2 regions of the Priestia sp. TSO9 genome follow, and region 2 is predicted to be linked to the other one. Evidence: a T-box and tRNA genes for the amino acid it is inferred to sense, from the RefSeq annotation. Region 2 holds a T-box; the other holds one or more tRNA genes.

Region 1 (15,346 bases), on a different contig from region 2:
ATGTTAAAATCAGCTTTTTATCTTTTCAAGAAAATGATTATACCCCCCGTCAAGAAGCTACGATTCCACAGCTTCTTTTAGTCGTTCACGGGGAAGGCTGGGTAGCTGGCGATAACGGACTGAAAATTTATATTAAACAAGGTGAATCCGCATTTTGGAGAGCCGGGGAATCGTTTGAAGTCGGGAGTCTAACGGCTATGACGGGATTACTCATTGAAGGATTAGATATCGCTCCTCAAAAGCTGCTTACTTCTTTTTCACGAACAAATGTAAATTAAAAAGCCGCGTTAACGCGGCTTTTTTTTATTATCTTAGTAATCGAGCGTAGCTTTCTGCACTATCTTGAATAACTTTGTCACTCAGGTCACCGCCTGCTCCTTGAAATAGAAATGGCGTTTGGAACTTCATGCCTGTTAAATTTGCCGTAGCTTGAAACGGAAGAAGCAGATGATTCATTGGATAGCGGTTGTATCCCCCTTCTTGATAAGCTTCTGGAGGGCCTCCTGTCGAAGTAGCTACGACAAACTCTTTTCCCTGAAGTTTAGTACCTTTGCTTCCATAAGCCCAGCCGTATGTTAAGACAACATCTTGCCACTCTTTTAAGAGTGCTGGTGAGCTGTACCAGTAAAATGGAAATTGAAAAACAATACGATCGAATTGAACAGCTAACTCCTGCTCTTTTTCTACATCAATTTTGAAATCGGGGTAGTTTGCGTATAAATCATGAACGTACACATTCTCTTCTTTTTTCACTCGCTCTGCCCACGCTTTATTAATACGAGAAGATGCTAAGTTTGGATGCGCTAAAATAACCAGTGTTTTCATTTTGATACTCTCCTTCTAATGTCTGTGCTTGCTTTTTCTTTTCTGTTTTTTACGCTTGCCTCTCACAGCTTGTTCAGTCATTCTTCCTTTTCCTTCAGGAAATACGAGTTAGTTTCCACTTATAAACTACCAGTATTATCATTTTGCTTCAATAAAATTGACTTTGGTTTTATCACCTTTAATTTTTTTATGTACCCAAAACGGCAAATAAAGGACAAGAAAGCTAAGAATCATAATTCCTTCAATCCATACTAAATACCAAGGATGAGGTCCAAGAACATCCAGCAAGGAAGCGTGCCCTGGTTTTTTCATCATGTATAAATAATTCGCCCCGAGTAAACGATTGATAGCATAGATAAAACCTCCGTACAGATTAACAAATACTACGCTTACCCACAAAGAACGAAACGTCGGCTCATATCTGCAAACAGCAATTAGCATACAGCAAGCAAGTACCACACCGCCATGCGATACATAAAACTGCACATAGCGAAACTGGGCATATGCATAGCCGCCAAGATCCGGGGTAATCATGGCTTGAACAGAGCTGCTGATTCCCGCGAAGTACACAAAATAAAAAAGAAACCTGCTTTTGGTTATCAGCATAATAGCAGCCAGCAGCACGACTATATCACTGAGCTGAAGCGGCAAGGAAGTTTCAGCAGACCACTGATGACATCCGATTTCCCAAGCCTGGTAGGCTGTTTCTGAAGCAATTAGAACGAGTGAAAGCAAAACGAACACAAACCTCTTTTGTCGTAGCTGCTTTCGACACAAAAAAATAAATGCTCCTATGATCACGATAATAGCTAAAGTTACAAGATGTTCAACTGAAAAAAGCTGAAAGGAATGTTGTACAGGATGGCACGTAAAAAATGAATTCATAAAACCGCCTCCCTTCCATCAGAAAACAAATTTGGTACCTTTAGCTTGTTCATAAGGCCTCATTTTCATTAATGCTTCTCTCGCATTAAAAAGAGATTGAGACATAACGAGATCACGCCAATCTAAAGACGGACGAATGGAGTAAATAATCGAGTATGGATAATCAACTGCTAGAAACAGCTAAAATAAAAAGATCCGAACGATTTATCATTCGGATCTTCTTTCAACGAACATACTGTTGTCCTAGCTTTTTTCTTCGTTTTTACTCTTTAATTAATCCTTTTTTCACTAAGAATTGATGAGCAACTTCTTCAGCTGTTTTTCCTTTTGCATTTACTTGATAGTTCATTTCACGCATTTCGTCATCACTGATTTTACCGCCCAGTTGATTTAAGATTTTTTTCAGTTCAGGATGCTCTTTTAGCATATCTTCACGAAGCACAGGCGCTCCTTGATACGGAGGGAAGAACTGCTGATCGTCTTTTAAGACTTTCAAACCAAACTGTTTGATTTCAGGATCTGTTGCGTAAGCATCCAGCATATTAATATCGCCTTTTTCTACAGCGCGATAGCGAAGCTTCGGCTCCATCGTTTTAATATTCGGGAAGGTAAGACCATATTCTTTTTGAATGCCTACATAGCCGTCTTCACGATCTTTAAACTCAAGCGTAAACCCTGCTTTTACTTTATCTGTTGCATTTGCCAAATCTGAAACGGTGGTTAGATTATTTTCTTTTGCAAATTCTTTTGTTACTGTCAATGTGTACGTATTATTAAACTTCATTGGATCTAAATAGACAAGGCCGAATTTCTTTTGAAATCCTTCTTTTGCCTGGTTGTACACCTCTGTTTCATCTTTGCTCTCCGGCTGTTCCTTTAGATGCGTCACAATGGCTGTACCCGTATATTCAGGGTACAAGTCAATTTCCTTGTTACGCAGAGCCTCAAATACAAATACTGTTTTTCCAAGCGACGATCGAAGATTTACTTTCATATCGGTTTGATCTTCAATTAATTCTTTGTACATATTAATTAAAATATCTTGTTCTGCACCAATTTTACCTCCGATAACAAGGTCTGGTTTTGTTGCGCTCATCGCTGCAAACGGAGAAACAAGAATGAGTATTAATACGATGATCATAATAAACGAGCGTTTTTTGGACCCTTTTTTAGCTGAGTGTTCAATCGTTCGCAGAATTCCATCAAAAATAAGCGCTAATAATGCTGCTGGAATGGCTCCTAATAAAATCAAACTATTATCGCTTCGGTCAATACCAAGCAAAATTAAGCTTCCGAGTCCGCCCGCTCCGATAAGAGCCACGATTGTCGCTGTACCAATAATGAGTACCATCGCTGTGCGAATTCCGGCCATAATGACAGGAAGAGCTAGAGGAAGTTCTACTTTAATTAATCGTCTCCACGAGTTCATCCCCATAGCTTTGGATGCTTCAATTAAAGATGGGTCCACTTCTTTAATTCCGGTATATGTATTTCGTACAATAGGAAGAAGCGAATATAAAAACAGGGCAATAACCGCGGGAAAGGTTCCAATTCCGACAAGAGGAATCAGTAATCCTAATAAAGCGAGTGAAGGAATGGTTTGCAGTACGGCTGTTACGCCAATGATCGGTTCAGCAATGCGGTCATGTCTCGTTAAGTACAGTCCGAGCGGCACTGAAATTAATACGGCGATAACAAGGGCCAGTACTGAAATTTGAATGTGTTCAAGAAGAGCTTGAAACAGTGCGTCTCCTCGTTGATCTAATAATGTGCTTAGTGCATTCATTACAGCGTTCCTCCTTCTTTCGTCTTATCAGAAAGAAACGCTAATAGAGTTTTGCGCGTTACAACGCCAATGCGTTTGCTCCCTTTTTTCACGGCTATTGCTTCATGGTCGTAAAGGGCGTCCATTGCCTGCTGAACAGTAGCGGTTGAAGCTAGCTCTTCAGTAGGTTCTACGTCTGGCTGTTCACTTTCTTTGAGAAACATATCCAATGTCTCAAATAAAGCATTTCCTTGATTTCCAATAAACGTTTTTACAAATTCATTTTTAGGCTTTTGAATGAATTCCTCCGGGGTTCCAACTTGAACAATTTCCCCGTCTTTCATTAGGCAGATACGATCTCCAAGCGTCATCGCTTCGCTCATATCATGCGTAACAAACACAAATGTTTTTTTGATTTTTTCTTTTAAGCTAATAACATCTTGCTGAAGCTGTTCGCGGCTTAACGGATCGAGGGCACTAAAGGGTTCGTCCATTAAAATAACGGGGGGATCAGCTGCGAGGGCACGCGCTACACCTACACGTTGCTGCTGGCCACCTGAGAGCTCAGACGGCTTTCGGTTTCGATACTGCTTTGGATCTAGTCCTACCAAGGTAAGCAGTTCATCAGTGCGCGTTTTGATTTTGTTTTTCTTCCAATGCTTCATCTCGGGTACAATAGCTATATTTTCAGCAATGGTCATATGAGGAAAAAGAGCAATCTGCTGTAGGACATAACCAATGTTCCAGCGCAGCTCATGTATGTTGTGGTCCGATACGAGCTTATCTTTTATGTATAGTTCTCCTTCGGTAATATCATGAAGACGGTTAATCATTTTTAAGGTGGTTGTTTTCCCACACCCACTCGGACCAATTAAAACGAAAAACTCTCCTTCTTTAATTTCTAGATTAATATTTTTCACGGCGGTCGTACCGTCTGGATATTGCTTTGACACATTCTTAAACGTAATCAAATTATCGTTCACACTCCCTGTTGAAATTTAACCCCTAGTTTCGTGTACCCAATGCTTAGAGGCAATAAACATTCTTTTAAGAATATTTCTAAATATGATTCATAAGACATAGTGAAAAAGATATACATGTTTTCTCACAGCGTCCTAATAAGGCTATCAAACTGTTAAAGTTTTCACAAGGCGGAGAAGAATTTTAAAGCCATCACAAATAAAAAAACCTTCTTTCAACAAGAAAGAAGGTTTTTTAGTATGCTAGCGACAGGGATCGAACCTGCGACCTCTTGCTTACCATGCAAGTGCTCTACCTACTGAGCTACACCAGCGTCTTGGAAAATTATATCACGTTTAAATTCATTTAGGAAGCGCTTTTTTAAATTTTTTTATTGGTATATTCTCTAATTTACGTCTTCTTAAATTCGCACTTTCTACAAAGTTCCATATTTTATGTTAGAACTCCTTACATAAATTATGTGAATTTTCTTTTTTTATATTACCCTTAGTAAAAGAGCTTACAAAAGAAGGGAAGAAAATAGATGGAACAACAACCAACCATGACCAAATCAAAAACGGCAACTCCCTACCCAAGAGACTGCACGTTCAGCCTGGAAGATTGGACGACGCTCGCTAAGTATTGGTACCCCGTCGCACGCTGCAGTGAGGTAACAGAGAAACCAACGTCCGTAAAACTGCTAGATGTAAATCTAGTTCTATACCGTACCACACACAAAGTAGTGGCGGCTCGTGATTTATGCGTTCACCGAGGCACCCCTCTTAGCATGGGCTGGGTGGAAGATGATGAAATTGTCTGTCCTTACCACGGCTTCCGCTATGCAACGGACGGCGCATGCACGTCGATTCCAGCTCACCCTGATGCCAATATTTCTCCCCGCTTGTGTATGGCCGTCTATCCAGTTATTGAACGATTTGGATTAGTGTGGACTTCCCTGACAGGGGAACAAGATAACCTGCCTTACTTCGATGCGTGGGAGGACCCTGATTTTCAGCAAATTGTTTGTCCGAGCTTTGATATCATGGGTTCGGCCGGTCGTCAAATGGAAGGCTTTTTAGACGTAGCTCATTTTGCTTGGGTTCACACGGACACATTTGGTGATCGAAACAACGCCTTTGTGCCTAAGTATAAAGTAAGCGATACAGAGTATGGGCTTCATGTAGAATATACGAGCACCGTGAGCAATTATTCCAAAGAACAGCAGCATTTAAATCCACCTGATTTTAAATGGCTTCGTGTCTTTGATGTTTATCCACCGTTTACAGCTACGCTAAAAGTATACTTCCCAGAAGGCGCAGAGCTGTGGATTATGAATGCAGTCTCTCCTATTTCAGCCCGCGAAACACGTTTATTCGCACCAATCGCTCGAAACTTTGACAAAGATTCTCCCGTTGAAGGTGTGTATGACTTTAACCTTCGCGTCTTTGACGAAGACCGTGAAATGGTTGAAAACCAAAAACCTGAAGACTTGCCTTTAGACCTGCAGATGGAAGCGCACATTATGGCTGATCAAACGTCCATCGGCTACCGAAAATTATTAAAGAAAATGGGGTTAAGTTTTAGATATACAAGCTAAAAAAATCCCCGCTGTCTCAGCGGGGATTTCTTTTTCATTTAGCGAACTGCTCACGTCCTGCTTTTTCCTTTATCACTTCATCTTCACTTGCCGGCGTTGCGCGTTTCATAAATAATGAAAGAATTAAGGCAACCACCACTAGTACTACTGAGACGGCAAACGCATCGTTAATCCCTTGTACCATTGCCTGCATCCCAATCTGTTCTTTCATTTGAGCTGCCCCGGCTGCGGTTGCATTCGCTGCTCCCGCTCCGCTCATTGCATCTTGAGCGAGCTCTTTTGCATGCGTAGCTGTACGGTTTGACATCACCGTTACTAAAAGAGCCGAACCAATAGCTCCCGATACTTGTTGAAGCGTGTTATTCATCGCAGTACCATGCGGATTAAAGCGCTGCGGCAGCTGATTTAATCCGTTTGTCATAACCGGCATCATCACCATAGACATTCCGAACATGCGAAGTGTGTAAAGCGTAATGAGCGTTGTATACGTCGTATCAAGCTCTAAGTTACTGAAGAAATACGTCGTAACGGCTGTAATCGTTAGACCCGTTACAGCCAGTGCACGCGCTCCAAATTTATCAAATAATTTTCCGGTAATCGGTGACATCACACCCATTAATAGCGCACCCGGAAGCATTAGTAATCCTGAATGAAGCGGAGAAATGCCTCGTACCGTTTGAACATAAATTGGCATTAGCAGCATGGCTGAGAATAATGCCATTGTGATCACCATTGAAATCGTTGATGATAAAGCAAACATTGGATATTTAAAAATGCGGAATTCAAGCATAGGTGTTTTAAGCTTGAACTGACGCGTAATAAATAAAATCAGCGCCACAGCTCCTACGATAATGGTGCCGTATACTTCCACAGAATCCCAGCCTTTATCTCCTGCTGAGCTAAATCCGTATAGAAGTCCCCCAAATCCAATCGTAGATAACACAAGCGATAGGAAATCCAAATTGATTTCCACTTTTTCTTTTTTGTCTTTTAATAGGAAGAAAGAGCCTATTAATACAATTGCCGCGATTGGCGTAACAAGGTGGAACAGCATTCTCCACTCATAGTGTTCAATTAGCCACCCTGATAAAGTAGGACCAATTGCCGGAGCAAAAATCATAACTAAACCGAAAATCCCCATCGCAGCTCCGCGTTTTTCTAATGGAAAACTTGTGAGCAATACGTTCATTAAAAGCGGCATCATAATGGCTGCGCCTGATGCTTGGATAATACGAGCGGTTAACAAGACCGAAAATACGGGCGAAGCACCGGCAAGTATTGTTCCTGCTGTAAATAAAGTCATTGCCGTTAAAAATAAGCCTCTGACAGAATAGCGCTGAATTAAAAAAGCGGTTGTTGGAATCATAATACCATTCACTAACATATAACCAGTAGAAAGCCACTGGACAGTTGACGTTGTCACCTCTAAGTCTTTCATAATAGACGGCAGCGCCACGTTTAATAATGTTTCATTCAACAATGAGATAAAAGCGCCAATTAACAAAATAGCAATTATGCCATAAGGCGGCTTTTCCATTTGATTTATCGATTGACTCATTATTGTACCTCCTTATACTTTAAGTTCATTTTTTTAGACACATGTTCTACATAGAGTATATTATACTGTGAGTTCAATTTATGCAAGTGAAAAATCTTGCGTTCATATCCTTTATTTTATCGACTTTTTTAGTCCTATAATCCTTTTATATCAATGCATTTTCGCGGTATCGTCTATTTTTTCGAAAAGAACATTTGTGTAAACGCTTTAAATCATGTATCATAAAGTTGGATCATGAGTCTAATTTTATATTTAGGTGATAATAATGAATAACCGAAAACAGCAAGTTGTAAAAAATGCACACCATCTCTTCGTTGAGAAAGGATTTCAAGCTACTTCTATTCAAGACATCATTGATTATAGCGGCATTTCAAAAGGAACATTCTACAACTATTTTTCTTCAAAAAATGAATTATTAATCGCTGTTTTCACATGGCTTCATACGACCATTGAACAAGAGCGGAATCAGCTGCTGGTTGGTAAAAGTCTGACCGATGTAGATGTATTTGTTAAACAGATTGATGCACAGATGAAAAACCATCATAAACATAAATTTTTCACATTACTTGAAGAAGTATTTGTTTCCAATGATCCTGACTTAAAAGCGTACATAAAAAAAACCCAGTTTATCGAAGTAAACTGGGTTTACAAGCGGTTCATTGATTTATTTGGACAAGAAAAGAAACCGTACCTGCTAGATTGTGCAATTATGTTTCTTGGCATGCTTCATCGCAACTTTCACTATAATTTTATGGTTAATGGCACAAATACTGACCCACATGAGATCATAAGCTACAGTGTCAAACGCTTGCTTCCTCTTGTAGACGAAGTAGCAAATTCAGGAGACATTTTGCTCGATCCGCAAACGATTAAAGAATGGCTTCCATCTTGCCCGAATACTAAAAATCAAATAGAACAGGATATTTCTGCAGCACTTATCGATTTAAAAAAACAGGTTCACAAACAATTTACTGATGAATTCGAACGTCAAAAATGCACAGAGCTTATTAGTTTTATTGAAGAAGAGCTGTTTAAACAGTCAAATCCCCGGAAGTTTGTTGTTGATAGTGCTCTTCATTCGTTACAGCAGCTGTCTGTCAACAAAAGTAAGACAACGCTAGAGGATTTACAGACGATGATTGATCAGTATGTGAGTGAACTTCATTAAAAACAAATTAAGCCATAACGAAATCAATACAATCTAAAAACGAACAAATGAGATACATGAGCTGAACCTCTTGTTCCACCGCTGTTGATTTCCGTGCAAGGCTTCGCTTTCCGCGGGCGGCCGGTGAGCCTCCTCGTCGCGTACGCTCCTGCGGGCTCTCACCTGTGCCGCTTTTCCTGCAGGTGTCTTCGCCTTGCCCTCCCATCAACTGCTAGAAGCGACTAAGTAGATGAAACATACATTTACCCTGCCAATGAAAAAATCCGAATGCGTTTGATTCTCCCTCAAGGATCAAACGCATTCAGATCTTCCTTCAACTAAACAACTTTTGTCCCGGCCTTTTTATTCACAAAGTGGAAACTCAAGTGAAAAGCACGTTTCTTTCCCTTTTATGCTAGACACACTCACTTTTCCCTTCATATAATGAATAATGCTGAAAGATACCATCGTTCCAAGTCCCGTACCTTTTTCTTTTGTTGTAAAATACGGTTCGCCTAGCCGGTTGATTTGTTCTTGCGTCATGCCGCAGCCCGTATCAATAATATCCACGATAACAGCTCCGCCTTCTTTTCCTACTTTAATAGTTAACGTGCCTCCGTTTTGCATCGCTTCAATACTATTTTTAAATAAATTGATTAAGCACTGCTGAAGCTTTCTTCTTTCTCCCATTACGAAGCACTTCACTTCTTCATCAAATGTAAAATCAATCGCGACTCCATTCATATTGGCAAGAGGCGTCATAATATGGGTGACGTGATGAATCTCTTCTGAAATATTCATTTTTTCATTTCGTTCTGGTGCAGAATTGGCAAACAGCAAGTAATCATCAATGATTTCTTTTGCGCGGTCTAGTTCATTAATCGCAATTGAAATGTAGCGTTTTTTAGTAGGTTCTTTTTCATCTTCTTGCAGCATTTGCATAAATCCTCTGCTTGCCGTTAGAGGATTTCGCACTTCATGAGAGATGCTGGCAGCTAAATGACTGACAATTTCTAGTTTCTCTGCTTTCATCAGGCGCTGCAGCACTAGTAAATTTGCCCGTATCGCTTCCCACAGTATGGTAATTACAAACATGCCTGCTACATCTAAAATCGCGAATTGAACCCACACGCTAATAGGAATGCTTGTTACGTGCAAGACAAAAATGGATACAAGCATAGCTAATAAAGAACCGATTATACTAAGACAGGTGCTCACGATAATTCTATTTTTTAATGAGAAATGTAAAAAGTATTTTGTTAGGAAAAATAAAGGAATGGATAAAATCGGAAGAGCAATTAATGTTGATAAAAACCCTACATCATACCCGCCAATTAGCAAGCGCAGCAGTAAAATAAAGACAAAAAGCAAGCTCCCTAGCGGCCAGCCTCCATATAACGTTCCTAAAATATAAGGAATTCTTCGTAGATCCATTCGATAGTCATCCGGGACATAAGCTCCGTTGACGGGAAACAAAAGGCAGAAGGTAATAGCTAAAATCGGAAATACTGCGATATAACGATCTTTCCACCAATGAATTTTTTTAGCATACTTGATTAAATAAAACATCTGAACTAAAAATAGCGCCAATAAAATAAATAGAAAATTAATTAACAAATCTTTTGTGACAAAACTCATGCATTCACCGGTCTTTCAAATGAGATAAAAATAAACTCTTTTATTGCATTTACATTTGTAACACAAATTAGAGCGTAATCATAGATAAATAAACGTATTCTATTTACTTTTTTACAACTTCCTATCACTTTATCGTCCGTTCCCTAAAATAGTGAAGGCTAAGAAAACCTTTTCAACTCCACTAAAAATATTCAGAATTTTATTTACATATGAGCTACAATGCTCTATAATCAGATCAATGTACTTGGTTTTGAGAGTAGGAGGACGAAATATGGAACTATCAATTACCTTAATGGGATTATTCGTTGGAACCCTTGTAGGCTTAACGGGGGTTGGAGGTGCCGCTTTATTAACACCTTTACTGATTGTACTCGGCATTAACCCTTCCATTGCCGTAGGAACAGATCTTGTCTACAATTCTATCACAAAATTATTCGGAGTCGCTCAGCACTACAAACAGCGAACCATTAACTTTAAATTAGCAAAATATTTAGCTTTCGGAAGTATTCCGAGCGCTGTGCTGGCTATTGTCACACTTCATGCATTTCCATCTTTTCACGAGCATCAAGAAACGATTATTAAGCACGCTCTTGGATATGTCATGACGCTGGTTGCCATTTCAATTATCTTTCGCGTCTTTTTTGATAAATTAATTCGCCCAAATCGGTTTCAGGAAATGGACTTAAATCAGAAAAAAGGATTAACAATCGGAATTGGCGTAGTCTTTGGATTTATTGTCGGACTAACATCGATTGGTTCGGGCTCATTATTTGCGATTGCGATGCTGTACTTATTTAAGCTTAAGACATCTGAGCTGGTTGGAACTGATATTGCACATGCATTTCTTCTCGTTACGGTGGCTGGTATTTTAAATGCAAGCTTTGGAAGCGTGGATTACATGTTGACTGCTAACCTATTAACTGGATCTATTCCAGGTGTGTTAATCGGAAGCCGTTTATCAACGAAAGTGCCTTCAAGACCGCTTCAAGCCATTATGGCAACCATCATTCTAATCAGCGGAATTAAATTAATTTAACAAATAAAAGCACATGCCTTTGCATGTGCTTTTTATTAGTTTTTTTAAAGATTTACATTAAAAATAATAATGTTTTAAACCACTCCCTTCCCTTCTTATACACTTCAACTAATATTTTTATTAAATTTTAGTCAAAGAGACCAATGACACCTCAAACAACCTTACGTTAAAATGTAAAAAATTATAACATCTATTGTGATATCTAAAAAATTGTACGACGAAGGGAGAACACATGACACAAACAGCGGCAAAAAGTAAGCAAAAACCTTTTTACAAAGGTCTTTTCTTTCAAATTATGATGGCAATTGTACTTGGCATAGCCGTAGGATATCTGTGGCCAAGCTTTGGAAATGCTGTGAAACCGATTGGAGACGGTTTTATTAAGCTTATCAAAATGCTGATTGCTCCTCTTATTTTTGGAGTAGTCGTTGTTGGAATTGCGAAGGTTGGAAACATTAAAACAGTTGGGCGTATCGGCGGAAAAACCATTCTTTACTTCGAAATTGTCACAACATTCTCTCTATTGATCGGTCTATTAGTAGCAAACATAATGAATCCCGGCACCGGTATGAATGTTGACCCTTCAAGCTTAAGCACAAGCGAAGTGGACACGAAGACTAACGGCTCCGAACTTCCGAGTGAAGGTGATTTTTTTCTTAATATGATTCCAGACAGTGCAGTTGGTGCTTTTTCAAGCAACTCCATGCTTCAAGTGCTTTTAATTTCTTGTTTGTTTGGCATCGCGCTTGTCCATATAGGTGGAAAAACAGCAGAGACCCTTTTAAATGTATTGGAGAAAGTAAATGATGTATTGTTTAAAATTATGGGATACATTATGAAATTAACGGCTCTTGCCACGTTTAGTGCCATGGCATTTGCAGTTAGTCAGTACGGTCTTGGAACACTTGCTGCATTCGGAAAGCTATTTATCGCTATGACAATTGCTTGTCTAGCATTTGTTCTTGTTTTAGCTGTTATTTTACGAATCTATTTAAAATTAAGTTTGTGGAAAGTCATTCTATATATACGAGAAGAAATTATGCTGGCATTTGCTACGGGTTCCACTGAAGCCGTTATGCCGCAGCTCATGGATAAATTCGAACAAGCAGGATGCAACAAAGCAGTCGTTGGCCTTGTTGTGCCTACGGGCTATTCGTTTAATCTAGACGGTGCTTCCATTTACTTGTCTCTTGCCCTCGTCTTTTTGGCACAAGCAACGGGCGTAGATTTGAGCCTCACTGATCAGCTTTTAATGCTTGGTGTTCTTCTTCTTACATCTAAAGGAATGGCTGGCATTCCAGGCTCAGCCTTTGTTGCTCTCTCTGCTACAGCAGCAGCAACCGGAGCCATTCCGGTAGCAGCCGTTGCTCTGATGCTCGCTCCCGATCGCTTTATGGGTAATTACCGGACCACAGTTAATATTATTGGTTATGCGGTAGCTGCTTTTATTATCGCACGATGGGAAAATTTATTAGATCTACAAAAAGCAAATGATGTGCTGGACGGAAAAATTGCATATCAGCCCAAAAATGCTGAAATTTCTCTCCCAGAGAGTATTCCAGCTGCCAATGAAAAAGCATTTTAACAAAAAAAATTCCTGGCCGAGACAAGTCTATTTTGCTTGTTTTTCGGGCAGGAATTTAATTGTTACATGAAAGGCCTTTTGCTGAAACTTATTTTCTTCGAGTATTTTATATACCATTTGTTTAATCGTTTCTTGCGTTTTGGCATCAGATGAAACGGAAGGCTCCATATACACGTCCAGCTCTACTCTGTCCTTTGAGTAAAGGGAAGAATTCACGCCCCTTGATTCATAGCCCGCTTCAGTTAAACCTCCGCTGATTTTATGCCAAATATCCAGTTTGTCCATTTGTTTAATAACAGGTTTTGCCTCTTCGTATGCTTGTGCTTGTTCTGTTTTTGACACTTCTTCTTTTTTAATAAAAACTGCATATCCTGAACCTACTACTAAAAACGTCATAATAGCAAATGCTCGCATTCTTTTCATTCTCTCACCTCATTTAGAGATATAGATTATAAATATGCGATCAATTGCTGCAGTATGACGGCTTGTATCTCTACTTCTTTTCCACTATACTCAGCAGTCGTTTAGAACCGACTTCTACTTCTTCTATCATACTGTTAAAAAGCTCTTGCACCGTTGGGATACTATCAATCAGTCCAACGACTTGGCCTGCCCATCCATAGCCTTCATCGATTTTATTTTCATAAATATACCGGCAGTTTGCCCCTCCGCTAATGACGTCTTTTAACTCTTCGTACCGCTCTCCTTGCTGCTCACGCTCGATAATGTCAAGAGTGTAGTGGGACTTCAATACGCGTCCAGGTGCCCCGAACGAACGTTTAATAACCACAGTATCGGTTTCTTTTGCTTCTACAATAGCTTGTTTATACGCATCATGGGCATCTACACATTCTTTTGTCGCGATAAAACGTGTTCCCATTTCTATCCCTTCGGCGCCTAATGATAACGCTGCCAATAACCCTTGTCCGTTTCCAATCCCTCCGCTTGCTAGGACCGGAATTGACACAGCCGCAGCTACTCGAGGAATTAATACCATTGTGCCGAGATCCTCACGTCCGATATGTCCTCCTGCTTCTTGCCCCACTGCCATGACAGCATCTGCTCCTAGCTTCTCAGCTTTTTGAGCTTGACGCACGTTTGCCACCAGTACGAGCGTTTTAATTCCCGTTCCTTTTAATCTCTCAAAAATAGGTGCGGGATTTGCTCCTGTTATGGAAACAGCCGGAACGCTTTCTTCTACTGCTACGTCGAGAAGTTCTTTATAAGAACCTTCCGTTTGACCTCCAACAGCAAAATTAACGCCAAAAGGATGCTCAGTTAAGGAACGCACTTTCTTAATTTCAGCTCGAAGTTTCTCAGGGGTTCGGAGCGTCATAGCTGTAATTTGTCCAAGCCCTCCTGCATTTGAGACAGCAGCGGCAAGTTCTGCGTACGCTAAATACGCAAGACCTCCTTGTACAATTGGATATTGAATCCCTAATAAATCTGTTACCCGTGTTTTCATCTATGTATCCCCTCTCCTTTTATTTTTTAATTATGAATGCTTATTCATAATCATAACAAGAAAATAACGGATTTCCTACGAAAAAATTCCAACATTTCTGTTTGCTTCAACTTTTGATAGGGTACACATTTTGTAATGATTATTAACTGAAAATCAAGGAGGAAGACATGTATGACAAAAAAGCACCCTGTAAATGAAAAAAGCAAGCAAGAACAGCTTGAGCAGTTTAAAACAGATGATCGAAACCAAGCGCTCACAACCAATCAAGGGTTAAAGCTTTCCGAAGATGAATTTTCTTTAAAAGCAGGTGAACGCGGTCCAACCCTTATGGAAGACTTTCATTTCCGTGAAAAAATGACGCATTTTGACCACGAGCGCATTCCTGAACGCATCGTTCATGCACGCGGCTTCGCTGCTCACGGAGAATTTGAACTGTATGACTCTCTCGGTGAATATACAAAAGCTAAATTTTTACAGGATCCGTCTGTAAAAACACCTGTATTTGTCCGTTTCTCTACTGTAGCTGGTTCTAAAGGTTCAGCTGAAACGGTGCGCGACGCCCGTGGTTTTGCAACAAAATTTTATACAGAAGAAGGAAACTATGACTTAGTTGGAAATAACATTCCCGTGTTCTTTATCCAAGATGCGATCAAATTCCCAGATTTAATTCATGCTGTTAAGCCTGAGCCACACAACGAAATGCCGCAGGCGGCTTCAGCACATGATACGTTTTGGGATTTTGTCGCCAATAACCAAGAGTCTGCTCACATGGTCATGTGGTCAATGTCAGACCGTGCAATTCCACGCAGTTTGCGTATGATGGAAGGCTTCGGCGTACATACTTTTCGCTTAGTTAATGCAGAAGGAAAAGCTCATTTTGTCAAA
Region 2 (15,346 bases):
GTATTTACGTACATTACACCGCTTCTTGAAGACGTTACAGGAGTAAGTGAACATAGCGTTACGTGGATACTTGTATTATATGGATGCGGAGTTACGCTCGGAAACGTTGTTGGAGGCAAGCTAGCAGACTGGAAGTTAATGCCTTCGGTTGTAGGTATATTTGCTTTTCTTTGTATTGTGCTGACTATTTTTACGTTTACCGTTAAAAGCCCAACAGCAGCGATTATCACGCTGTTTTTCTGGGGGGCAGCAGCATTTGCTGTAATGCCTGGTATTCAAGTGAAAATTATGAACTTAGCACAGGAAGCACCTGCTTTAGCTTCTACTTCGAATCATTCGTTTGCTAACTTAGGAAATGCTTTTGGCGCCTTTTTCGGAGGCGTAATTATTAACCATATGGGACTTACTTCACTTCCTTGGGTCGGCGCCATTTTTGTAGGAACGGCTTTTGTTATCAGCACTTGTCTTTTTATTGTGGAAACACGCAAAAAACATAGTGAACAATCGTCCTAACTGTCTAACAACCGAACAACAAGTAAAAAAGAGCCTTTCTTTGCTGAAAGGCTCTTTTTTACTTTTAACTCGCTTTTTTCATTTCTTTACTTGTTAATCGACTGTGTTTACGAGAATAACCGACATATACAACTATACCAAGCACAATCCATATGCTAAAATACAGCCATGTTGTTTTAGGAAGATTAATCATTAAAAATAAACAAGATAATACAGATAAAATTGGTAAAACCGGGACAAACGGCATTGTAAATCCACGTTTTAAAGTTGGATGCGTTTTACGTAAGATGATAATGCTGACGCCCACCATGCCGAAAGTTAAAAGAGCTCCGATATTTGCTAAATTCGCAAGTTCTTTTAGATCTATAAATCCTGAAATTAACGCTCCGATAATCCCTACTAGCCAAGTAGAAAGAATCGGAACTCCTGTTTTCTCGTTTGTTTTGGCAAATGCTTTTGGCAACAAGCCGTCGCGGCTCATTGAGAATAAAATGCGTGTTGCTGCATAAATGTAGGCGAAAATAACAGCCATGATTCCAATGACAGCTCCTGCAGCAATAACTCCTGCCACTGCATTTTGTCCTACTGAATGAAGAACATAGGCCATTGCTTCTGGAACATTCAGTTCCTTGTACGAAACAACTCCGGTCATAACAAGGCATACTGCTACATAAATAATCGTGCAGATCACAAGTGAACTAATAATTCCAATGGGCAAATTGCGCTGCGGATTCTTTACTTCTTCTGCTGATGTAGATAAGGCATCGAAACCTAAGAAAGCAAAAAATACGGCCGCTCCCCCTGTCACAACACCTTCAATTCCATAAGGCATAAAAGGTGTCCAATTAGACGGTTTTACATAAAAAGCTCCTACAATAATGAAGAGAAGGATAATAAACAATTTAACAAGTACCATAAAGTTATTCACTTTTTTACTTTCTTTTGTTCCTCTTGAAAGCAGCCATGTAATAAGAAGCGTAATACAAATAGCAGGAAGGTTTACTAGGCCTCCATTTGCAGGGATTGTAATCAATTCTTTTGGCAGTGAAAAACCAAAGCCTTCTAAAAAGTTGTTAAAATAAGAAGACCAGCCGTTTGCTACTGCTGACATCGTTAACAAATAGACAGAAAGCAACGTCCATCCCATTAAGTGCGCTACCACTTCGCCGATGGTTGCATATGTATAGGTGTAAACGCTCCCAGATACAGGTATAGTTGAAGCAAATTCCGCATAGCACAGCGCTGCAAAACCGCATACAATAGAAGCCAATATAAAAGAAAAAATAACGGCTGGCCCAGCATCGTTAGCAGCTACTAAGCCTGTTAATACTAAAACCCCCGTTCCGATTACGGCTCCAATACCAAGAAGAGTCAAATCGAATGCTCCTAATGTTTTGACTAGAGATTTGTTTTGACTTTGTTCTAATAATTGCTCGATTGACTTCTTTTTAAATAGTTTTCCCATTGCACTCTCTCCTTTCTGTTGCCACTCATCCATTAAAAACTTGAAAATAACGTCTTTCCCATTTGCCTGCGCGTTTTCACTTCAGATACAGTAGTAATTATATAGAAATAATTACTAACTTGTCTATTAGTATACTAATATCATTATATATATTTCAAGAGTTTTTGTAAGCGATTTCTTATCATTGCTCTATTTTGTATTTATAAACTAAATAAAGAGATTATCATTATGCTTACGTATAATAAGTTTGAATAAAAATAATATTCTGAAAAATTATTTTATATTTTTTTTAAATAACTTTTTTACTAACTATCTTCAGATATAAATTCCTGACATAGAGATTATTTACAGAACGATGAATGTTTTATCTTACCGGGTGTTATAATGATGAAAACTGAAGTGTATGAAGGGCGGAGAAAGATGATTAACTTACTTATTGGCTGTATTTTACTAGCATTAGGAGTATACTTTATGTTTAAATTTCTTTTTTACTCTCCTTCTAAAAAGAAGCGAGATCAGCAAAACATAAACAAACCATCAGGTGAAGCTTCAGCTTCATCCACAAACGATTCGAATAGAATAAGATAAATTTTTTTATAAAATAACGGCGTTTATCTAAGACAAAAGTTACACTGCCGATATATAATATTTTATACCCTTCTAGTTCAATATTCCCTTCATTTTGGTGTAAGACAAGATGAAGGGAATCACTATCCGACTTAAAAAATCGGATTTTTCTATTTAGCAAGGTAAATGGCTTCAATAAACTCCGTTTGAATTTTTTTCTTTATTCAAGTTTACAGCTGCCTCTTCCACACTTATTGTTCCTATATTTTTCTTCCCATGCTTTCGCATAGCAAGCGATTCATTTTCCACTTCTTTATCTCCTATCACAGCCATATAAGGAACTTTCAGCATTTCTGCTTCTCGAATTTTTAGCCCTATTTTTTCAATGCGATCATCTACTTCCACACGATATCCTTTTAACTCCATCTCGTGTTTCACTTTATATGCATATTCCATATGCGGCGGTGCAATAGGCAATAGTTTGAGTTGAACAGGAGCCAGCCAAAGAGGAAATTGACCTTCGTAATGTTCAATCAAGATGGCCATAAATCGTTCAACGGAACCGTATATAGCGCGGTGAATCATTACGGGACGATGCGGTTTATTGTCTTCCCCAATATACATACAGTCAAACTTCTCTGGCATTAGAAAATCAAGCTGAACTGTTCCGCACTGCCAGCTGCGACCTAAGGAATCTAAAATATGAAAATCGATTTTCGGCCCATAAAAAGCTCCGTCTCCTTCATTAACCTGGTAATCTAAGCCTTTTTCACTTAACACAGATTGAAGCGACTTTTCTGCTTGGTTCCATGTTTCAATATCTCCCATGAATTTTCCAGGTCGTGTGGATAGCTCCACTTTGTAATCGAAGCCAAAATGTGAGTAAAAGTCATGGATAAACGCTAGGATGCGGCTAATCTCAGCTTCAATCTGACTGAGTTCTACGAATAAATGAGCGTCGTCCTGTGTGAATGAACGGACTCTTAGCAATCCGTTTAAAGAGCCAGAAAGCTCGTGGCGATGAACTAATCCAAGCTCTGCGTATCGAATCGGAAGTTCTCGGTAGCTTCTTCGCTTGCTGTTAAACAACAAAATGGCTCCCGGACAATTCATAGGTTTAATCGCATAGTTTTGTTTGTCAACATTTGAAAAATACATATTCTCATGATAGTGCTCCCAGTGTCCTGATTGTTCCCATAGCTCCTGTTTCATCATGATTGGTGTTTTTATCTCCTGATAGCCTGCTTTGTAATGCTTTTGTTTCCAGTAGTTTTCTAACTCATTTCGAACAATCATTCCGTTAGGTAAGAAAAACGGCATGCCAGGAGCTTCTTCCATCGACATAAACAGCTCCAGTTCTTGACCTAATTTTTGATGATTTCGCTTTTCTGCTTCCATTTGTTTTGACATGTTCATTCCTCCAATATGTTTTTATTCAACAAAAAAGCCGCACTCATCCCTAGTAAAGGGACGAATGCGGCCGTGGTACCACCCTAATTCCGTAAAATACCCATACGTATTTTACGCTTAAAAAGATAACGGTTTTACCGGTTGCGGTTTCAGTGTATATACATTCCCCGCCGCAGCTCCAAGGTGGTAAATTCATTTCGTTTTCTAAGGGTTCTCAGCCAGTGACCCTACTCTCTGTAAAGAAAATCCAAAAATGATTCATGTCCTTTTCATTGCTCGTATATTCATTTTTTCTACATAAAAAAACCGCACTCATCCCTAGTAAAGGGACGAATGCGGCCGTGGTACCACCCTAATTCCGTAAAATACCCATACGTATTTTACGCTCAAAAAAGATAACGGTTTTACCGATTGCAGTTTCAGTTATGCACGTTCCCTGCAATAGCTCTAAGGTGGTAAATTAGATGATTTCTTAAGGGCTCTCAGCCAGTGACCCTATTCTCTGCGAAGAAAACAGCACCTAATTCATGTCCTTTTCATTGCCAAATACTGTTTATTAGTTGTTAAAAGCGATTATAGTGTATAAATTTAACAGAAGTCAAGAGATAATTTTTTATTTTTTAATGGTATAGAATTACTTTATGCTTGAATTCTTGAAAAGTTACTTAAGAATATACGGACTTAAAAAGTTTTTTATTATACTATTAACGACTACATTCTATTCTTATTTTTACCTTTATTTTCACAACAATAAAGCGCAAAAGAAAGATACCGTAAGTCCTTATTTGTTTTATCTAAGCGGAATTAACGAAGTAAAACCAATACTATCCCAAACCAGAACAAGTAACATAGCACAAGCATCATCAGGTTTTTTTATTTATATACTAAAATATTAAATATACCTTTTTCTGCTCACCCAAATAGTTGACTTAAATCCGTAGAAACTATTTTTTATCTATCTTTAGACTGAAGCTCATCATACATACTTCCACTTTGCGGAAAAATCCGTTTTGTCCTGATTTGTTCTTTAAGAATAACATCAAGCTGCCGCTGAATTTCCCTTGTTTCATTTGTCGAAAAGTACGGGTGAGCCAGATTTACTGTTTCTAACGGATCCTTGGTCAAATTGTACATTTCAATTTGATCGGGAACACGTGTTGTTTTGAGGGTAGTAAGACTTACAGGGTAACCTTCATATTGCTCTCCGTGAATGAATTCATCTTTTTTGTCATCTGCTGACCAAAATTGCGGATTATCATGATAGCGAGCGTATTTCCAAATTTCCTTTCCTGCCGCTGACGAAAACTCGACAATGACCGCTTGAATGTGATTAGGCTGAACAACTGACGGGTAGCTTTCTCCTAAAAAACTTGTTTGGTGAAGTCCTTTTGTCGGGTCATCATCCGTCATGAAGAAAACCGGTGTTTGCTCTTGCTCAAGAGACGATTCTCCTCGAAGTATACCTGACAGGTCTCGCCCAACAAATGGATGTACTTCCGTATGACTTTTTTGTAATTGCTTTTGAACAGCGGAAGCATTGATATTAGCTAAACTAAGCATTGTCGGGATCAAGTCAACGTGACTAGTCATCAGGTCTGTACGTTGATAATTGGTAAACAAACATTTGTTGTGAATGAGAAGCGGAACGTGAATAGATTCTTCATACATGTTGTACCATTTTTGATGTAGTCCCCCGTGAGCTCCAAGCAAATCACCGTGATCAGACGTAAAAATAATAATTGTATTTTCATAGAAAGAAGATTGTTCTATGGTCCGAAGAACTTTTAAAATTTGTTTATCAACATTTTTTTGCAGCTGATAATACAAGCGCCGGTAGAAGCTAGAATTTGGCGTTGGCTGCAGCGCTTTTGGATAGAGTATTTATAGCTGCTTTGAGCGCAAGGCTTTGTTTGTAAAGGTTCTCTAATGGTAGGCGGCGGATCGATGTTCGGAATCGTCTCATCAATAGAAAACTGAAACATAGGAAGGTGTTTGGTAATCGCTCCAAACAGCGCAATGTCATGCGGGTTCACAAACGAAGCTACCATGAGCCAAGGCTGCTCAGTCGCTTGATGTTCTAATCGTTGAATAAGCTCTATGATTTCCTCTGCATATATTTCGTCTCGTCCGCTCACTCCAACGGCCGCAGATGAACCAGAATTGTGCGGGTTTCTCCCTTCCGGTTCTGGACCAATCCACCCTGAAAAACCAAACTTTTCAAGCTTATTAGCCCGTTGATAGAGGCATTCTTTTTCCGGATCCGGTATTCCTGTTTGCATCTGGTAGCTAGAAAAAACATTATGTGTTCCTGGAATTAAGATGTTCTCATCAGAAATGTGCCATTTTCCTTTATAAAAGGTTTGATACCCAGCCTGCTTAAAATAATCCCCCATCGTCGGGACGGTATTAGGCTGCAGCCAAAACATATCAGGATCTTGTGACTTCTTTGCGATACCTTGCGTTTGCGTAACTCCGTGCAAGGAAGGATACTGCCCTGTAAACAATGTAGCTCGACTTGGTGAACAAGCTGTAGAACCGACGTAGTGAAGGGTAAATTCCATTCCATGCTGTTTTAAAAATTCATGTGCTTTTAAATGTTTTTTCTCCACTTTTTTAGTTCTTTACTTTCATATAAGGGTGGAAATCGCTCCTCGTCCACGACAATTAACAAAAAATTAGGCTGTTTCTGCATGTTTACTCCTCCGCGTGTTTATCAAATTTTCTGTATTGATAAACTATGTAAAAAGCACTTTTTTTAGAAGAACGGAGTACGGTTCATGTCTTTTTATACCCAAACGAAAAAAGACTTGGAGGATTTCTCTAAGTCTTTCATAGCTCGTTTCAATACGATATTCCTTATTTTTTGTATGCTTTTAGCTGCTGATTTCGTTTATAGGTGCCAATGATACTAGGTATACCTACAATTATACTTATCATAAAACTCCACATCATGTAGCGCCAATCCCCTGTAAAAAGCGCTACTCCCATAAAAAAAACGAGCTGACCAGCAAGAGCTAACCATGAAGCTATCCAAGCAAACATCATATTCTCTTTCACGTTATCACCTCATATTTTTAATTATGAATGACTTTTTATATTTTACCATGAAATTCTAATTTTAAAGGTTGTTCTACTGTTTATTTTATGTACATAACTAAAAAAGCTAATAGCAGCGCGCAGCTAGCCATTAGCTTTTTTATTATTTTGCAAATACATGATTTCCTATTTTAATTGTTTCTTGTTTTTGGCGCAGCCATTGATCTCCCGTTTTATCAGGATTAAAGAAGAATAATGAACCTTTCCCTTGACCTTGGAAGTTAATTGCTTCTTCTACAGCTTTTTTTGAATCTTTGTCTGCAGGTTTATTAACTTGACCGTTGCTCACCGGACTATACTGACCTTTTTGATAAATAACGCCTTTTACAGTGTCCGGGAATTTGCTGCTGTCGACTCTATTTAATACAACTGTCGCCACGGCTACTTTGCCTGCATAAGGCTCTCCTTTGGCTTCGGCTGATACGAGACGAGCTAATAATTCTTTATCATTTTTATTTACTTGAACGTGCTGTTCATGAGCGGGCGCTGCAGCAAATGCTGAGTAACCTGCACCAAAACTTGGGATAAGCATCGCTATAGCGATTACTAGTTTCTTTATCATAAAAATAAAAAGCCTCCTTGCTATTTCTTGACGTGGTTCATATGCTAGCAGAAATATAGGAGTCTTTCATTGCAAAAAATTATCCAATTCCCAAAGAAATTGGATGTTATTGTCTTCTTTAAACAATCTTTAGCTTATAAAGAATCCTTTATGATTACGTATGAGTTGCACTGCTAAATCTTAAAGAAATTATATTTTTTCTGTTTGAAATATAAAGTTTGAACTGTATATTTCCTTAACTACTGAAGAAAGAATATCAATTCCTTTCTTTAACTCCTCATCTGTAGCAGTAAGACTTATACGAATACACTCCCGGTTGTGAGAAGAAGATTGGCTGCCGTGAAAGAATGAGCCGCCTGGTACTACAATCAAGTTTTCTGCTTTTAATTTATTGTATAGATCGCTATCACTGAAAGGCAAACCTTCTAACCAAAGCCAACCAAATAACGAACCTTCCGCTTTGTGCAAATACCAAGGAATATCATCCGGCATACGTGTAGTTAAAAGATTTTTTAAATAGTCATGTTTTTGTTTATAATGAGTTCTTATATAGTTAGCTGAAATTCCGGCTAACTGCCCGCTCTTTAAGGTGCTAGTCACCATTCGCTGACCTAACCTAGAAGAGTGAATCAAAATATTTGATTGAAATGCTTCCATTACTTTTATGAACTCACTTTTTCCTATAGCAATTCCTATTCTCTCTCCAGGCAATCCGGCTTTAGAAAGACTCATGCAGTGAATGATATTATCATGTATGATTGGATCCATTTCAACAAAGTTCATAGCCGGAAAAGGAGGTGCGTACGCTGAATCAATTAGCAATGGAATGTTATAGTCCTTGCATACTTGGGATATAAAGTGTACGACTTCTTTTGAAAGAATGTTGCCGCTTGGATTATTAGGTCTTGATAATACGACAGCTCCGATGTCTGGGTCCTGAGCTATTTTATCTTTAAATGCCTGTTTGTTAAATTCATAGCGAAACGTATGACGATCAAGCTTTGAAAGGATAGGAGGAATTCCCTCTATTACACCTTCCTCGAGCGCGATTCCACTATACCCAGCGTAATCTGGCAGCATAGGTATTAATGCTTTTTTTACTCTTTCTTCTTTACTTGTACCGCAAAACGAATTTAAAGCTAAAAAAAAGAGATTTTGACTTCCCGACGTGATCAAGACTTGTTCTCTGTCCAGTTTAATACGATAATTCGTAAAGAAGTATTCTCTTATGCAATCAATTAATTCATGCGTACCGTAACTAGAACCATATTGGCTAATCAAATTTTTTAATTGTTTTTCGTTCACAATATCTCTTAAAGCTTCTTCCCACATTTCATAAACTTGAGGGAGGATGGCGGGGTTGCCAGCACTTAAATTCACATATTGATTGAGGTTGGAATTGAGCACTTCTTGGATGTCATGCATAATAGCGCGAACGCCTACTTTATTAGTCATTTTGTTTCCGATTTTACTTAAATGCAAAGCATTCATTAGTGCATCTTCTCCTTAGAGATTATGGTCATCGAATAGTAAGTATGGAACTTCAATCTTTTTATTTTGCTGATTAATAAAGTACTTGTTCGGAATAGTAAATTTATCACCATTCTCACTAGGCAATAAGTATTTTCGAACATAATGTTCAGCTTTTTCTTTATAGTCAGAGTCACTTTGAACCGTTTCAAGTTCTTCAATTTCTTTTACTAAAAGATCCAGTTCTTTTAAGCATATGTCTAAATCTAAATAAGCATGGTCTCCTTTTCGGGATATTGAATGCCCATTTGCAACTAGCCAGCTAAAAAGAAAAAATCCTGTTCCAGAATCAAAGTTTCGGGGTGCATTATGCTGAATAGGGTATCTTAAAAGTCGTTCAAAGAGAACAAATTCTGTTATCTCTTCCCAAAAAGGATATTTTCTTTTATGAAGAGTCAGCACCGTCTGACAGTCTACTTTAACTTCTTCCAGTATGCCTGCAAAAAAATTCATTTTTGCCTGTATATGCTGGTCAAAAGGTTTATTTCCGCAGTGATGGTAATAATCATGTAGATATCCCCAGATTACCCTTGCCTGATAGGTGTCTTCTCTATTCATAGTATGAGATTTAAAGTTAAAATCAGGAAAGATAGAATACGCTCTTTTTAATGTATCATCATTGTATATGCTGTGAAATTTATTAAAGAAAAATATCGCGAAGTTTTGACTTGTTACCTTTTCTTTTGTTTTTACATTCTCAGGGAAAAATACAATACACTTCCCTTCCATAAATCCTTGAGTACCAGCCAACAGCTTTAAAGATTCACATCCATTTTTAGGATGAGGAAGGTCTGCTTCAATGGAGTTCATGATTTCGGGTTCATCACGAACGGCGATAAAGGCTTCTAAATAAAACCCTCTTTTTGTAGGGCCATTAGGCGTTACAATCGGTCCTAAAAAGAACGTCGCCTCTCCGTTTGCAGGCGGGCTATAAGCAATTAACGTTTGATCAAAATAAGGAGCTTGATCGAGTCCTCTTTCAATCCAATCACATACGTCATTTTTTAATGCATTCCACACTTCAGGTAAATTTAAAGAGTCATATATTGTTTCAGTTTCAGCAACTACTTTTAATAAGAGCTCTCTAGCTTTTTCGTAATTTCTTTTGACCTCTCCATTTGGGCCCTGATATTTTCTTATCTCATATAGAGCAGGTACTATTTTATCGTTTAATAACTCCACTAAACTTTGAGTATGATTTTTTGTTAACATGATTAAAACACTCCTTTTTTAGAACAGCTACTTAGCAGAAATATTTTTAGATGATGTAAGAGTAGAGTTATTTGTGTTTTTCTCTATTTGCTTTTTCAAGTTAATAAATATAACCCCTGCTATTACAAACGCTGTACCTATATAGACCTGTTTGTTTAATGTTTCACCTAAAAAGACAAATCCTACATATAAGGCGATAACCGGTGAAATAAATAAATGCGCCGTTGCTTTTGATATATGCCATTTTTTTAATAAATAAATATTAATAGAAAACCCTACGACCGACCCTATAATGGCCAAGTATAATAATGAGATAAGGCTAATCCCGGAGAAAGTGCGATTTCCATTTTCCACAAATAAACTAACAATCAGTAAACAAGCGCCTCCACTTAGCATCGAAAAAGAATTAAAGGTCATAATAGGCAAGGATTTTATGCGAGATTGAACTTGAACAGTTATAAAAGCTGAACCTAGCATAGCCATTAAAATGACGATCATGGCTACTATTTGAATCACATTTCCCTGTATAAACAGCTGATTTCCAAATACAACGCTCATACCAATTAAGCACATGACTACACCTAGCTTTTGTCCTTTTGTAGCTGGTGTTCCTTTAAATAAGCGATTAAATAAAAGAGCAAACACTGAAATGCTGGCAGCTAAAACGGAAACAAGCCCGCTTGGCAAATAGACGGATGCCCAATAAACAGAACCAAACGGTAGAGCAAAGTACAAAATTCCGTTTAATGCTGAAATGATTACTACTTCTTTTGAAACGGCCATTTTTTTTGTGAGTAAGAGGTAGAGGGCAATTATTAAACTAGCAATTAAAAACCTCATACCTGCTGACCATAGAGGCAAGCTATCTTTTAATCCAGTCTTTTGAAAAGCCCATGTCGTTCCACCGATGACGGCTAATAGACAGAACAAAAGATGGACATGAATACGGGTTAATTTAGAAATCACTGTTTCACCTTATTTCTTTTTAAAGTTAAGCCTATTTTCTTCCGTGGAGCGTAAAACACATCGGCACTTCTCCAAAATCTTTTACAACTGTTAACCCCTGCTCGTTAGCGGCTTTACTTGTTGTAATACATGCGTCTACCTTTCCTTCTAAGCAATCAATCGCCGCTTGAGCATTACTATTTACTAACTGAACATTAGGACTGATGGAATGAGCTAAATCAACAGGGGCAGGATGTGAAGCAATTAACAGGTTGTTGTTTGTTATCACCTCTTCTTTTGAGGCAAGCACCATGTTATACGTCGGCATAATAAAGCTATCTACTAGCTCTAAACTAGTTAAATTTTTGAACACAATATCATGTAAGTAAGGATATACTGCGCAGCCTAGAAGAGCCGAACTCTCTGTTTCTTTCACATGAACTAAAGCTTCTTCCAACGTTTGATGCAAAAAGACCTGACCTTGTATGCTTTGGCGTTCGAACCACAGATAGCCTGCTTTTTCACAATTTGTTCCTTCAGGCCCTAAGGTATGGATAATGCTAATTTTTTGAAGCTGCTGATTTTTCTTACTAGACGACTCTGCAACTATCATAGCCTTTGATACCCCCTATGCGTTTACTTTATTTTTATAAACGATTTTTACTTTGTTATCTAAATAGCTGTAATACTGCTCACAGTCGGAATAAGAGTCATGAGTGGTTAAAATAAATCCAGGGTACCCTGAAAAGTGCGGATATGGTAAAATGTCTGTCCCTTTAGTTATAAATTGAATAACTCTTTTTACTTCAGTATCTCTACGCACGTCTTCTAAGCCTCGAATTTCTTTAAAAATTCCATGGCCTTGCACAGGGATAATGTAGTTGCCCACCACTTTCTTTCGTTTTCTTTCATTTTTTTTTACAGAAGGTTTTACTCCTAATACATAGTAAAAAACTAGCTCCATATAGTTAATACCTGTACTTTCCTTTACGATATAGTGAGAAATCCCAGATCCTCCAATGCGCGCTCCTATTTCAATCACATAAGGTTTTCCCGCTGGGTCCAGGCGTAATTCAATATGAGCCGGGCCATTCTCAATTCCTAAAGCATTTGCTGCTCTAGCTGCTTCTTGTGCAATAGATTGCCAAACGTTTTCTTCTAGCTGAGCTGGAGCTATATAAACACCTTCTTCAAAGAAAGGTCCTTTGGAATTTCCTTTATAACCTATAGAAAGTACATAAATTTCTCCTTCTGCAGAAAACGTCTCAATAGCAAACTCTGGTCCGTCTATAAATTGTTCAATTACCATGCTCGTTTTATTTTTTGTGAATTTGCTTAGGTCTTCTTCATTTACGCGTCTCACTTTTTCTATGCTGTCAATCAGTTCTTTTTTATTATTCGCTCGTGATACACCTTGACTGGAAAATCCGTTAGAAGGTTTTACTACGACAGGATAAGGCATTGAAAGATTCGTTAATTCCTCCGTATTTTCAACCTCTTTAAAATACGGAGTGTTAAGATCATTATCTTTTAAAACATCTCTCATCTTCTGTTTGTTGCGACAGTTACTAATCACAAACGGTGATAAGCCCGGTAAGTTTAACTCTTCTGTCAACTGAGATACAAACTCTAATGCAGGCTCATATAATGTCATAATGCCGTCAAAAGGATTTTTGTGATGCTCTGCTTTAATCATCTCAAGAGCTTTGTCTGGGGTGTGAAATAAATCAATGGGTATGAAATTTTGTACGTTTTTAAGATGCTTAGGTTCTACTTCTTCTTGGTTATAAAAAAACGTCACGTTAATTCCGAGAGCTTCTGCTTCTTCAAAAATAAACGGTAAATATGTATTTTGTAACACAACTGCTAGATGCTTATTTTGTAACGGCATTTACTTCCCCCCTACTTTTAAACAGCTCTTCACTGTTCGATGACTAAATTCTAATAACCGCTTCATATATTTGTCAATTTAATTTTATATAACATTAGGAATATATAGAATATTTGATATATTAGTAAAAAGTAAAGAAAAGAATGGTTTATAGGGTTAATACTAAAGCGAAATTAAAAGCAGGAATTTTGCTATTTGATTATAAAGATATTGTTAGAAAAAATTTAATGAGAATTTTTCTAAAAAAAAGAAAGGTCGACATAGATTCAACCTTTCTTTTTTATATTTTTTATTAAAATAGATATTAACCATTTATAAAGTTACATCTTTTTCAGCCATCTCATTTAGTATTTTTTTTTTAACGTAGCATTTATTTCATAGGCTGCAAATGATTATTAGCTTTTTGTTTGGCATCACGCTGAACGAAAAAAATGATGCAAAGCGCCAGAAGATATAAACATGCAAAAGCTGTTATGTACCAAAGTGCTGATGTGATTCCGCTTACATCCATAGTAAAGCCAATAAGTGCAGGGAAAACAGCTCCTCCAAGCCCTGAAAAACCAGTAATTAAACTTGTTACAATACGAGCAGATCCAGTAAACGTATGGTTAGCATATACCATCGTTATCGAATAGATACCTGACATTGCAAGCCCTAAAAACCCTAATAAAATATAGCCTGCTACTGCTTCTTTTAACACAATAAACAGCACTAAACTCACAATTGTTCCTCCAATGCTGCCAAAAAGATAACGTTCGTATGTAACGATTCGAATAATCCATCCAGTAGCCACTCGTCCTATTAGCATAGCCACCCAAAAAACGCTTATGCTCAAAGTAGCCTGTGACGGAATTACATCTAGATACGCGATAAAAATAGACGAAAGAAAATTATTCATACTGCTTTCTACTCCGGCGTACATAAAAATCATTACACTAAAAAGAGCAAGTATTTTCCATCTTTGATTTTTAGCAAGCACAGGGGGAGGTTCTGAGTTGGCGTCTGAAGCATCGCTTTCTGAAGTTAAAACAGTCTCTTTTTTAAAAGGAATCATTTTACAGACCACAACCATTAGTAAAGCTAGTACACTCGTTATAAAAAATGAAAACCTCCAGCTGTTCTGTGAAATCAATAAGCTAGCTACTAACGGCATCAACAGCGCACCTAGACCAAATGATACTTCTAAATAGCTCATAACAATAGCTCTTCTACCAATAAATACTTCCATCATTAAAGTAGCTACAACTACTTCCAATGCGGCTACACCAATACCGTTTAAAAAATTGAATGCGATAATCCACTCAAATGGAGGCAATAAAAGCATACCTATTTGTGATAGCGCTATCATTAGTGCGGAAACTGTCAGTAAATTCATTTCTTTGAAGCGTCCTAATAGAAAAGAGGATAGCGGAACTCCTATCAAAAATCCTAAAGAACCTAATAATACAAGCTGTCCGCCAACCGTATAGGACACATGATAATGTGTTAACAATTGCGGTAAGACGGACCCTACGGCTGTAATGACTAATCCGCCCAGCAAATAAAGCGCATATGAAGCTAGCGCAAACTTTTTCATCTTCCCACTCCCTTAAATTCTCTAAAACTTTCTTTCTGTACTTAATTATAAAGCTTTTCCTTTAGTTGTTAACTGAAATTTGAGAAAAAAACCATTCTTCCTCCTCTACTTAATTTCCAGTCATTTATAGGATAAAACAAAAAGAAGAAGACAGATGTCTCCTTCTTTTTTGCTTTTCACTTTACAGTGACGCTTTTAAAATAGCTAAAATATCATCTTTATTTAGTTTTTTAAAGTTACCGAAACCTCCGTACTCCATTTCGCGAGCAGCAATTCCAGCAATTTCGTCTAGTCGCTCTTCTCCGATATCGTAATTTGCTAAGCGAGAAGGTGCACCAAGACTCGACCAAAAAGCGCTTAGTTTATCGATTCCTTCTAATGCAATTTCTTTGTCGCTTTTACCTGCAGTTTCAATATCGAACATGCTTGTCATTACACGTTTCATACGAGTAACATCTTGATCTACAACGTGTCGCATCCAATTTGGGAATAGGATTGCTAAACCGCCTGCATGAGGAATGTCATATACCGCTGATACCGCGTGTTCAATTGTATGTGAAGCCCAATCGCCAAAGTAGC

The links. A T-box is a leader RNA that pairs with one kind of tRNA and senses whether it is charged. The one in region 2 lies ahead of thrS (threonine--tRNA ligase), so its partner is inferred to be a tRNA-Thr.
Region 1: it encodes a tRNA-Thr, which carries the amino acid that the T-box ahead of thrS (threonine--tRNA ligase) is inferred to sense. The anticodon was not compared.

The regions. Positions count from the first base shown of each region.
Region 1 covers NZ_JAJEKD010000015.1:910,852-926,197, forward strand. The annotation lists gene LJC66_RS19945 (hypothetical protein) at 1-278, shown strand, start outside; gene LJC66_RS19950 (NAD(P)H-dependent oxidoreductase) at 307-825, opposite strand; gene LJC66_RS19955 (YwaF family protein) at 964-1,710, opposite strand; gene LJC66_RS19960 (ABC transporter permease/substrate-binding protein) at 1,973-3,496, opposite strand; gene LJC66_RS19965 (ABC transporter ATP-binding protein) at 3,496-4,446, opposite strand; tRNA gene LJC66_RS19970 (tRNA-Thr) at 4,697-4,769, opposite strand; gene LJC66_RS19975 (aromatic ring-hydroxylating oxygenase subunit alpha) at 4,980-6,032, shown strand; gene LJC66_RS19980 (DHA2 family efflux MFS transporter permease subunit) at 6,067-7,590, opposite strand; gene LJC66_RS19985 (TetR/AcrR family transcriptional regulator) at 7,856-8,758, shown strand; gene LJC66_RS19990 (hypothetical protein) at 8,766-8,966, opposite strand; gene LJC66_RS19995 (ATP-binding protein) at 9,101-10,375, opposite strand; gene LJC66_RS20000 (sulfite exporter TauE/SafE family protein) at 10,647-11,411, shown strand; gene LJC66_RS20005 (cation:dicarboxylate symporter family transporter) at 11,644-12,996, shown strand; gene LJC66_RS20010 (hypothetical protein) at 13,024-13,419, opposite strand; gene LJC66_RS20015 (NAD(P)H-dependent flavin oxidoreductase) at 13,490-14,461, opposite strand; gene LJC66_RS20020 (catalase) at 14,633-15,346, shown strand, end outside.
Region 2 covers NZ_JAJEKD010000013.1:762,982-778,327, reverse strand. The annotation lists gene LJC66_RS12130 (MFS transporter) at 1-513, shown strand, start outside; gene LJC66_RS12125 (amino acid permease) at 578-1,978, opposite strand; gene LJC66_RS12120 (hypothetical protein) at 2,363-2,566, shown strand; gene thrS (threonine--tRNA ligase) at 2,738-3,955, opposite strand; T-box leader at 4,009-4,237, opposite strand; T-box leader at 4,278-4,504, opposite strand; partial or broken gene LJC66_RS12110 (sulfatase family protein) at 4,907-6,647, opposite strand; gene LJC66_RS12105 (hypothetical protein) at 6,812-7,012, opposite strand; gene LJC66_RS12100 (cell wall hydrolase) at 7,155-7,613, opposite strand; gene LJC66_RS12095 (valine--pyruvate transaminase) at 7,803-9,104, opposite strand; gene LJC66_RS12090 (DUF6421 family protein) at 9,120-10,355, opposite strand; gene LJC66_RS12085 (DMT family transporter) at 10,383-11,321, opposite strand; gene LJC66_RS12080 (hypothetical protein) at 11,353-11,913, opposite strand; gene LJC66_RS12075 (ATP-grasp domain-containing protein) at 11,929-13,191, opposite strand; gene LJC66_RS12070 (MFS transporter) at 13,562-14,767, opposite strand; gene LJC66_RS12065 (iron-containing alcohol dehydrogenase) at 14,949-15,346, opposite strand, start outside.